One region of the Sporosarcina sp. SG10008 genome, then DNA from elsewhere that is predicted to be linked to it. Evidence: riboswitches for the same ligand, from Rfam matches in the RefSeq annotation. Region 1 holds a riboswitch; each other region holds the start of a gene.
The links. Region 1 has a riboswitch for lysine ahead of dapA (4-hydroxy-tetrahydrodipicolinate synthase). Riboswitches for the same ligand answer to the same signal wherever they lie in the genome.
Positions count from the first base shown of each region.

Region 1 (3,174 bases):
TGAAAGCTCGTTTTGAGAAAAACATGAATCGCCATAAAGAACTTGAATGGAGTAAAGTCCAAGCGAAGTTGGAAGCGAATACTGAAAAACTATGGTCGCTTAATGAGATGGAAATAACCGGTGGTGAACCGGATGTTGTTGGTCATGATAAAAAGTCGGGCGATTATATTTTTTATGACTGTTCAATAGAAAGCCCTAAAGGCCGTAGAAGTGTTTGTTACGACCTTGAAGCGTTGGAGTCAAGAAAAAAGCATAAACCAGAAAATAATGCTCTTGATATGGCTTCCGACATGGGCATTGAGCTTTTAACGGAAGAACAATACCGGGAGTTACAGGAACTTGGAAAGTTCGATATGAAAACATCGAGCTGGGTGCAAACACCTGCCAATATTAGAAAACTCGGAGGGGCTATCTTTTGTGATTGGCGCTACGACACTGTCTTTGTGTATCACAATGGAGCAGAATCCTACTATGCTGCCAGGGGGTTCCGTGGCTCGCTGAGGGTCTAAATTTTGCACCCACTAAGCTTATAGACGATGAGATAGAGTGATGGGTGCCAGGTTCTTATTGATTTGTGAATTGTTTTGGAACCTGGTACCCTTCACAATGGTTTTTAAAAAGTTACTTTTTCATGGATATTTAGTGCTCGTTGTAGTGAACTTAGTTGTTCATCGCTTAAAGGAATCATAGGTAAGCGGACACCACCGACAGGGATTCCTTTTAAATTCAAAGCTGCTTTTACAGGTGATGGATTTGGAGCAGCAAAAAGTGCTTTCATTATAGGTAGTAGTCTACGATGATCCTTAGCTGCCTCTTGAATATTGCCGCTTTTGAAATGTTCAACCATCGTTTGCATTTCATTTCCTATAACATGGGATGCTACAGAAATAACACCTGTTCCACCAATTGATAACACTGGAATTGTTAAACCATCATCACCGCTATACAATGAAAAATCTTCAGGTGTATGAGTAATAATTTCGACCATCGCATCTAAATCACCGCTTGCCTCTTTAATAGAAACGATATTAGGTATTTTTGAAAGGCGAATGACTGTTTCAGCAGATATGTTGACAACACTGCGTCCGGGAACATTATAAAGTATAATCGGTAAAGATGTGACCTCCGAAATTGTCTTAAAGTGTTGATATAATCCTTCTTGAGATGGGTTGTTATAGTATGGCGCAACGAGCATAATACCATCGACACCTACATCTTCTGCAAGTATTGTTAGTTCAATTGATCCTTTTGTGTTGTTCGAGCCTGTACCAGCAATCACCGGAACTCTGCCATTCACAACGTCCACTGTAAACTTGAATAATTTGACCTTTTCTTCTTCTGTTAACGTCGGAGACTCTCCTGTTGTACCAGATACCACTAAGCCATCTGTTCCATTAGCAATTAAATAATTAATTAAGTTTTTTGTAGCTTGAAAATCAATTTCACCATTTTCATCAAAAGGAGTCACCATAGCAGTTAATACTTGTCCGAAATTCATTATTTCTCCACATCCTATAATTTATTTTAAAAAAATAGAGGAAGAAGGGCAGTTAGTGAATGAACGCAAAAAAGCAACAACAAGGGCTCGTTGTTGCAGTAGAAATAATAAATTATTTCTTTGCATAAGATAGCCCTCCATATAGTTTCCTATATGACAATTCTGTGTTTATTCAACACAGAACCAGCTTCAAGAAAATGAGATTCTCTCCACTTCGGCAAATTCCCCTTTCCACAAATGTCACAGGATCTCATCATCCTCCACGTGTGTACTGATGGTCTTTGCGCCTCTATCCTTACTTCAAAATTTTTGAAATAAGTGAATTTCTAATTAGACAAACCTTACCTCTATTCTAACGCAATTGCAAGGGAAAGGTGCCGAGTTCTAGAAAGGTTCTGAATTTAATGGGGACTTGATATTCTTTTAAATGTTATTTCGTCTGTTGATGACCCATTTATTTGAATAAAATACTAGTGAGAAGGGCTTGATGACCTTCATTTTCACTGGACTATTTCCGGCCCGCTTCCGGCTAACTATTCATGACAGATTTACTGAGGGGTACTAGCCATACATTTTTTAGTAATCCTGTTGTGGATAGTAGCCTGTCGCGTTCCTGCATTGTTCAAGTGGAAAATGCAGCTGTTTTGGAAGAAATGAATAGATGACTTTCTATAGAGAGTGTAAGTGCCCGAAGATACAATTTCGGGCACTCTTGAACGTTGTATAATGTGCTTCTTGCTTACTTTTAAGAAAGACTATGCATCTAATCATGTGATGCCTAATAGAAAGTGACACTTCTTTACTATTAAAAAAGAGAAAATCATAAAGAAAGTTTCAGCCGCCAAAATTGTATCTTTGGCGGATTATATCCAGATAAGAAGAACCGCTGTTCTTTCGTCCCAAAAAGTAGTTGTACACGTATCGCCTGAATTACTCTACGGAGCGTTTGTTGCCAGAATGGTTAATACACACTAAGATGAATGTATCAGGAAGCGAATCGATGGATTGTGGCTAAGAATAGAAAGAAAACAGCGGATTAGTTAATAAACAAGAGTTAGGAATAAATGTATAAAGGTGATGTTAGTTATGAAAGTTGAAATTGAAAATGAAATTATAGAATTTAATGTTCAGTATGGAAATAGGAAGAAGCTAGCGATTCAGATAGATTCGTTTGGTTTCATAACTGTTAAAGCTCCAAATGACACAAGTAAAGAAATGATTGTCAGTGCCATTGAGAGCAAAGGGAAAAGGATACTAGAGAAAATACATGAAATTGAAGTAGCTCGAGAAGCCCCTAAGGCAAGAGAGTATCACGCTCAAGGGAAGTTTTTATACCTTGGGAAAGACCGTTTTCTTCATGAGTTAATAGATAGTAGTGAGTTAAATGAAGAGGTACTTAAAAGAAATCTCAAGAAGTTCTATATCGCCAGCTGTAGGACGATTATAGAAGAACGGATAAAAATATATCAAAAACAACTAAAAGTAAAGCCTAAAATCATCGAAATAGTAGAGTCTAAAGCCAAGTGGGGTAGTTGTAGTTCGGATAAAAAGCTAACTTTTAATTATCGTCTAGCTATGGCCCCGGTTGAAGTCATCGATTATGTGATAATCCATGAACTTTGTCATATACTTCATATGAATCATGATCGCTCATTTTGGAGACGTGTCGGAAGTAT
Region 1 is NZ_CP172607.1:61,896-65,069, forward strand. It holds gene ACGLYD_RS00265 (DUF4256 domain-containing protein) at 1-509, shown strand, start outside; gene dapA (4-hydroxy-tetrahydrodipicolinate synthase) at 614-1,498, opposite strand; lysine riboswitch at 1,621-1,798, opposite strand; gene ACGLYD_RS00275 (M48 family metallopeptidase) at 2,585-3,174, shown strand, end outside.

Region 2 (3,174 bases), 990 kb from region 1:
TCGTCCGTCAACTTCTAGATGTCAATGTCTTCATTCCACAGCGCGGTAAAAAGAAAGATCTCGTCCATCTAGCCATCAAGAATGCCGAGATATCATTGAAAGAAAAGTTCCAACTTATTGAACGACAAGAACTTCGTACAATTGGCGCATGTGAAGAACTTGGCAAGGCGATGAATATCACCATACCGTACCGTATTGAGGCATTTGATAATTCACATATGTACGGTTCAGATGCCGTCTCTGCAATGGTGTCATTCCTTGATGGGAAACCGAATCGTAAAGACTACCGAAAGTATAAGACGAAGACTGCAGCTGCACACGATGACTACGCGGCGATGCGTGAGGTTGTAAGGCGGCGTTATATCCGTGTGCTAAAGGATGATTTGCCATTACCTGACCTAATCGTTATAGATGGTGGTAAAGGTCATATGGAAGCGGCCAGGGAAATCATTGAAGATGAGTTGAACTTGTCGATTCCAATTGCTGGACTTGCGAAGGACGATAAACACCAGACGGCGCAACTTCTCTATGGCAATCCGATTGAAATGATCCCGCTAAAGAGAACGAGTGAAGCATTTTACTTGTTACAGCGAATTCAAGACGAAGTGCACAGGTTTGCAATTACGTTCCACAGGCAACGGCGCGAAACGAATTCATTGACATCAGCGCTCGATGGATTACCAGGCGTCGGACCGAAACGAAAAACATTATTACTCAAACACTTTGAGTCTATGAAAAAGATTCGTGAAGCATCCGTTGAAGAGCTGCAACAAGCGGGCTTGCCGAAGGTGGTTGCAGAATCAGTGGAAACGTATTTCCGTGAAGAGGCATTGCGAGAAGAGAAGTAATGTGATAGAGTGAACGCACTGAGTTTTTTCACTAAAAATTGCATATGTAGTGAAGATAGAGGTGCGGATACCAATAGTAAATCTCCGGAAGGCGGCAGCCTGATGAACGGGATTGAAAGGAGTATTCGCCGAAGCGGACCAATCGGCTGTCACGATTGTCCTGCTGGATTTCCATTGAATAAATGGAAGTCTGTCAGGTATAAAAATACCTGGAGAGCTATCTGAACGGGGCGGCTCTTCGGCGAGCGCTCCAATCGGACCGGCTCTCATACTTATGAGGGCCGTTTTTGCGTTCAGGCGGAAATTGGAGGGAAAATCATGGAACGAATTGTAATGAAATTTGGTGGCACATCAGTTGCGAACCCCGAGAGGATTGCACGCGCTGCAAAGCTTGTACAAGGTGAAGTAAGTCGGGGGAATCAAGTTGCGGTTATCGTCTCTGCAATGGGGAAAACAACGGATGATCTTCTAAAGCTCGCCGTGGAAGTTAATCCGAAAGCGGGCCGCCGCGAACTTGATATGCTACTTGCGACAGGTGAGCAAGTAACAGCATCCCTTTTAGCGATGGCAATTGCGGCACAAGGTTTGGAGGCTCGCTCATATACAGGGTGGCAAGCGGGTGTAACGACAGAGTCAGTTCACGGCAATGCGCGAATCGAGCAAGTCAATGCAGATAAGGTTGTATCGACGCTTGAATCGGGTGCTGTTGCAGTGATTACCGGCTTTCAAGGTGCTGACAGCTCAGGTGAGTTGACAACACTTGGTCGCGGGGGATCTGATACAAGTGCTGTGGCGATTGCGATTGCAATAGATGCAGCTATCTGTGATATTTACACAGACGTTGAAGGGGTATTTACGACAGATCCAAGATTAATTGGACAAGCGAAGAAGCTTGAGGAAATATCATATGATGAAATGCTTGAAATCGCGAATTTAGGTGCAGGAGTACTTCACCCAAGAGCGGTTGAGTTTGCCAAGAACCATCAAATGCCGCTTCGGGTCAGACCTGCACATATGGAAGGTGAAGGAACGATTATCAAGGAGGAAATTGATTTGGAAAACAATTTAATTGTTCGGGGCATCGCCTTTGAAAGAGATATCATTCGGATTACAGTTATGTATGACGTTCCATACAATGGCTCGCTTGCGAATATATTCACTGCACTTGCGGATCACCATGTTAACGTCGATATTATCGTCCAGACAATTATGGAAGGCGTACAGCCGTCTGTGTCATTTTCCATTAAGAAAGAGGATTTTGCAGAAGCTATTAATGTTTTAGAGACGGAAAAAGAAGCTCTTGGTTACAACAGAGCCGACTTTGAAGTGGGTCTTGCGAAAGTTTCAATCGTTGGAAGTGGAATGGTATCCAACCCAGGAGTCGCTGCACAAATGTTTGAGATACTCCGTAGTGCATCAGTTCCTGTGAAAATGGTTAGTACGTCTGAAATCAAGGTATCCGTAGTTATTCCAGAATCGGATATGGAAATAGCGGTAGCGGCGCTTCATAAACAATTCGGGTTAGACAACGACTGAAATAATTTGTTATGTCTATTGTTAACCATTTTATTGCAAGTGCCTGAAGACAAAGGGCGCTCTATCACTTTTAATAAAGCCTTCCTTGTAAATTTTAGTTAAGACTATACAAGTTACAGTGCAATTCCATATAGAAAGTGACACTTCCTTAAAATCAAAAAGGAAATGCTATATAGATGGATTCAGCAGCCAAAATTCCATCTTTGGCTGCTCTATTATGGATTGGAAAGTGCTTATTCATTCGTTCCCAAAAACCCCTCATGTGATTAACGAGAAAACTGCGAGAGGTGCAACCCTACGGAAACTGTACATAGGGTGTTTCATCATGAAAATAAGCAGTAATTTACTGGTTATTTTTAGTTATATATGTTGACATAAAGAAACCCCTGTACAACGCACGGCGCATAGAGATGCCTTCGCTGGAGATCATATAGAATCAATAGTTCAACATATATAGATTAGTTGTATGAAAAAGAAGATGCGCCCGATTTAAAGGATGCATCTTCTTTTTCATGCCTCAACTTTCGTTTTTAAGTCCCATTTGACTTGGAAATGGATGAGACCATCCTTTGCGTTAAATTCTCCGTAGCACTCAGTGAGCAATCCACTAAATTTCTGGTACTGTTGTGCAATGAAACCGGCTTCAAGTTGGCAAGATCTGTTTTGGGCATTTGTAGCGAAATCATTTTTTAAAGAATAAAAAGCCTCGTCTTTCAACGTCTTTTCGAGTTGAAGGGGCCCCCATCCGGCTTCTTGAAAGAACTCAGGAAGTTCATCAACACCAAAAATC
Region 2 is NZ_CP172607.1:1,052,187-1,055,360, forward strand. It holds gene uvrC (excinuclease ABC subunit UvrC) at 1-848, shown strand, start outside; lysine riboswitch at 897-1,076, shown strand; gene ACGLYD_RS05150 (aspartate kinase) at 1,167-2,384, shown strand; gene ACGLYD_RS05155 (YslB family protein) at 2,895-3,174, opposite strand, start outside.
Region 2: linked by a shared signal. The riboswitch ahead of ACGLYD_RS05150 (aspartate kinase) and the one ahead of dapA (4-hydroxy-tetrahydrodipicolinate synthase) in region 1 are both predicted to bind lysine.

Region 3 (3,174 bases), 330 kb from region 1:
ACTCGTTGCTTCGGCAGGCTCAGACTTATTATCGACTTTGACAAGTTCAATTTCCTTGCCATCAATACCGCCTGCAGCGTTAATTTCTTCAACTGCAAGTTCAATTCCCGATAGTTCGGAAGTACCGTAAGAGGCAACAGCACCTGATAATTCAAGGTTGACTCCGATTTTAATCGTATCGCCGCCCTTAGATCCACCTGTGCTTCCTTCCTCAGCTTTGTCCCCTGCACCACACCCTGCCAACAATCCGACTGCTAGAGCGGAAGCGGCAAATACACTTGCAAACTTTTTCAATTTCATATAAAATCCCCCTTTTGATTGATACTTCCGACAATTTAAATCGAACTAGTACGACAAACGATTTAGCATTCCGAAAGATATCATTTTGTTTCCGCTTACATGCTTATTGTAAAACAAACTTTCTATTCGGTCTATAGAGAGTTTTCAGTTCTCATCTTTCGAAGTTTAATTTCTTCGAATAAGTCTAACAGTTAATAGAAAGATCAGTTATACAATATCATCCTTTCCTAATACTTTTAACTAATCATTGAATGGAAGTTCACCATTTTCTGATTACTTTAGTCTTAACGCCTAGTATATATACCTATCTGACTATTGTCAAAACATTTTTTTGTTAGAAAACTATTTTAAACATAATAAAGAAGCGGTAAAAAGTTCACCGCTTCCAATCATTTACTATTATAAAGACAGCTGTGTTGCCTCTTTTTTAGCTTTCATCGTCCAAACAGAAAACAATACTACAAGAATAACAATAACACCAACTAGACCTATCCATATGGAGCCTGTGATACCTAAGATGATATAGCCCATTGTGGCCACCAATGCACAGATTAATGCATAAGGAAACTGTGTCGCAACGTGATCTATATGGTTACAGCCTGCACCTGTAGAAGATAGAATCGTTGTGTCAGAAATCGGTGAAGCATGATCGCCGAAAACTGCTCCCGCAAGTACTGCTGCAAGTGCTGGCAGTAACATTTCCGGTGCCGCGTCAATCATTATGGTGCCTGCAATCGGCATAAGAATACCAAATGACCCCCATGAGCTACCTGTCGAAAAGGCCATAATACAAGCAAGGATAAACATGATGACCGGCAGGAATGAAACCGATATATTCGATTTCAACACAAGCTCTGATAAATATAAGCCTGTTTCCAATTTTCCTATCAGGAATGATAATGACCACGCAAAAATAAGAATCAGCACAGGTGGCATCATTGCTTTCAATCCATTTATAAAGGCACTGCCAATAAGAGAATAGCTTGCCGTTTCATTATTTTTCATCTGTTGCATATATAATACTACCGCTATTAGCGTGGCGATAATTCCACCCGACAGTAATGCAAGAGAGACATCCGTATTTTCAAAAATTGACAAAAGGTTCATTGATCCGCCGGCTAAATAACCTGTCCAAATCATAACCGCAAATGTCACTGCAACAAGTGTGACGATTGGTGCGACTAAATCCCGAACGCGGCCATGTGCGTGTACTGGGAAGTCTTCTTTTAACTGACCTGGAATTGTTTTAGCAGGATCAAATAATTGACCTGTTTCTGTAGCAAGTTGTTCATGTCTCTTCATTTCGAATAGATCGAAATTGGTCCACGCAAGGAAAAACACCATTGCAAGTGTTGCAATAACGTAAAAATTCATAGGCGCCATCATAATGAAGGCAGATAGTGGTGAATAGCTAATCGCTGCAGCACCACCAAATATAAGTGCAAGTTGGCCTATTAAAAAGGCACCCCAACTTGAAATTGGTGAAATGACACAAATCGGTGCTGAGGTTGAATCGATGAAATAAGCTAGTTTTGCTCTTGAAACTCGATGCTGATCTGTAATCGGACGAGCAATTTGGCCAACTGCCAATGCATTGAAATAGTCATCCACAAAAATAGCTATACCGAGAAATACTGTGAGCAGTTTTGCACCACGTTTTGTTTTGATGTGCCGCACTGCCCATTCTGCAAATGCCCTGCTTCCACCGGATAAACTAACAAATGCAGTGATAACCCCTAATAGAAGGATGAAAAGGATAATGTAAATGTTCCCTGTATTCAGTCCACCATCCCAAAATGTAGCCTTAACTGACTCCAATAAATTTTTTAATGATTCAACAGGTCCGAACGACGCCGCCAGCAGAGCACCTGAGACTATTCCTGCTCCGAGCGACAACAGCACCCGTTTAGTTGCAAACACCATAATAATTGCGATTAGTGGTGGTAAAATGGATACCCATGTTCCTATCATCTACTATTCCTCCATTTAGTCGGGTTGAGGCCCTGTATAGGGGGAATAAAAAAACGGCTACTAATTACACTCAGCAGAGTGCATCAGGAGCCGGCTTTATCTACGTTTCGTTTGTTGGATAACTAATACTGCTTATCTAACTCACGACTTGTAGCTCATCATACATGTTCAAAAATGTATGACAGTGTTATCCCTATTCGGAATAACCCCAGCCTGATAGATCCCGACGATCTTACCAAACTTCGGCAAAGCTTCCTTTTACACACGGTCATCGGTGTCAATCTCGCGTGTGTGACTAATAAGCAATGCAGCCTCTACCCAATCGATATTTCAATCCTCTACTAGCCTATCAGTTATCCACACCATTTTCAAGTCCCTTTTCATTCCTCTATCGCGGGAGGGGCTGGAACTTCGACCGATGGCGGATCCCCACCACCAGTCGTATAGATTTGAGGTACTGTTGATTGAATTAGTCCCATAGCTACCGGAATCTTCTGTGTCACTACACTTTGCTTTGTTGCAAGTGGGACAATGATTTGGACATTTACTGTTAATAATATATTCACTTCAACAACGGCATTGTTAATACCAAATTCACTAATTTTTGTATCTATAGTCGCTTGTACTTGACCTATGACATGAAAACGAATCGGTATTTTAGGCCCTAAGTTCCCTAGTAGTGGAATATTTGCCGCTTGAGCAAGAGGGACAAAAAAGACAATTCCCTCTTCACGTTTCATTGCTTGCGAATCAAATTCTATCTCATCTGTTGGTAATAAAGCTAGATTGCCCGCTTCAGCCTGTTGAAGATGGGACTCGACAAGACCATGTGTCTCCGCTAATACTCTGTTGATGATTTCAGTGTTGAATTTCACCATCCCTTTAGAATCGTTCGGGACGTTT
Region 3 is NZ_CP172607.1:391,289-394,462, reverse strand. It holds gene ACGLYD_RS01995 (ABC transporter substrate-binding protein) at 1-300, opposite strand, end outside; gene ACGLYD_RS01990 (Na+/H+ antiporter NhaC family protein) at 700-2,271, opposite strand; lysine riboswitch at 2,415-2,596, opposite strand; gene yunB (sporulation protein YunB) at 2,652-3,174, opposite strand, start outside.
Region 3: linked by a shared signal. The riboswitch ahead of ACGLYD_RS01990 (Na+/H+ antiporter NhaC family protein) and the one ahead of dapA (4-hydroxy-tetrahydrodipicolinate synthase) in region 1 are both predicted to bind lysine.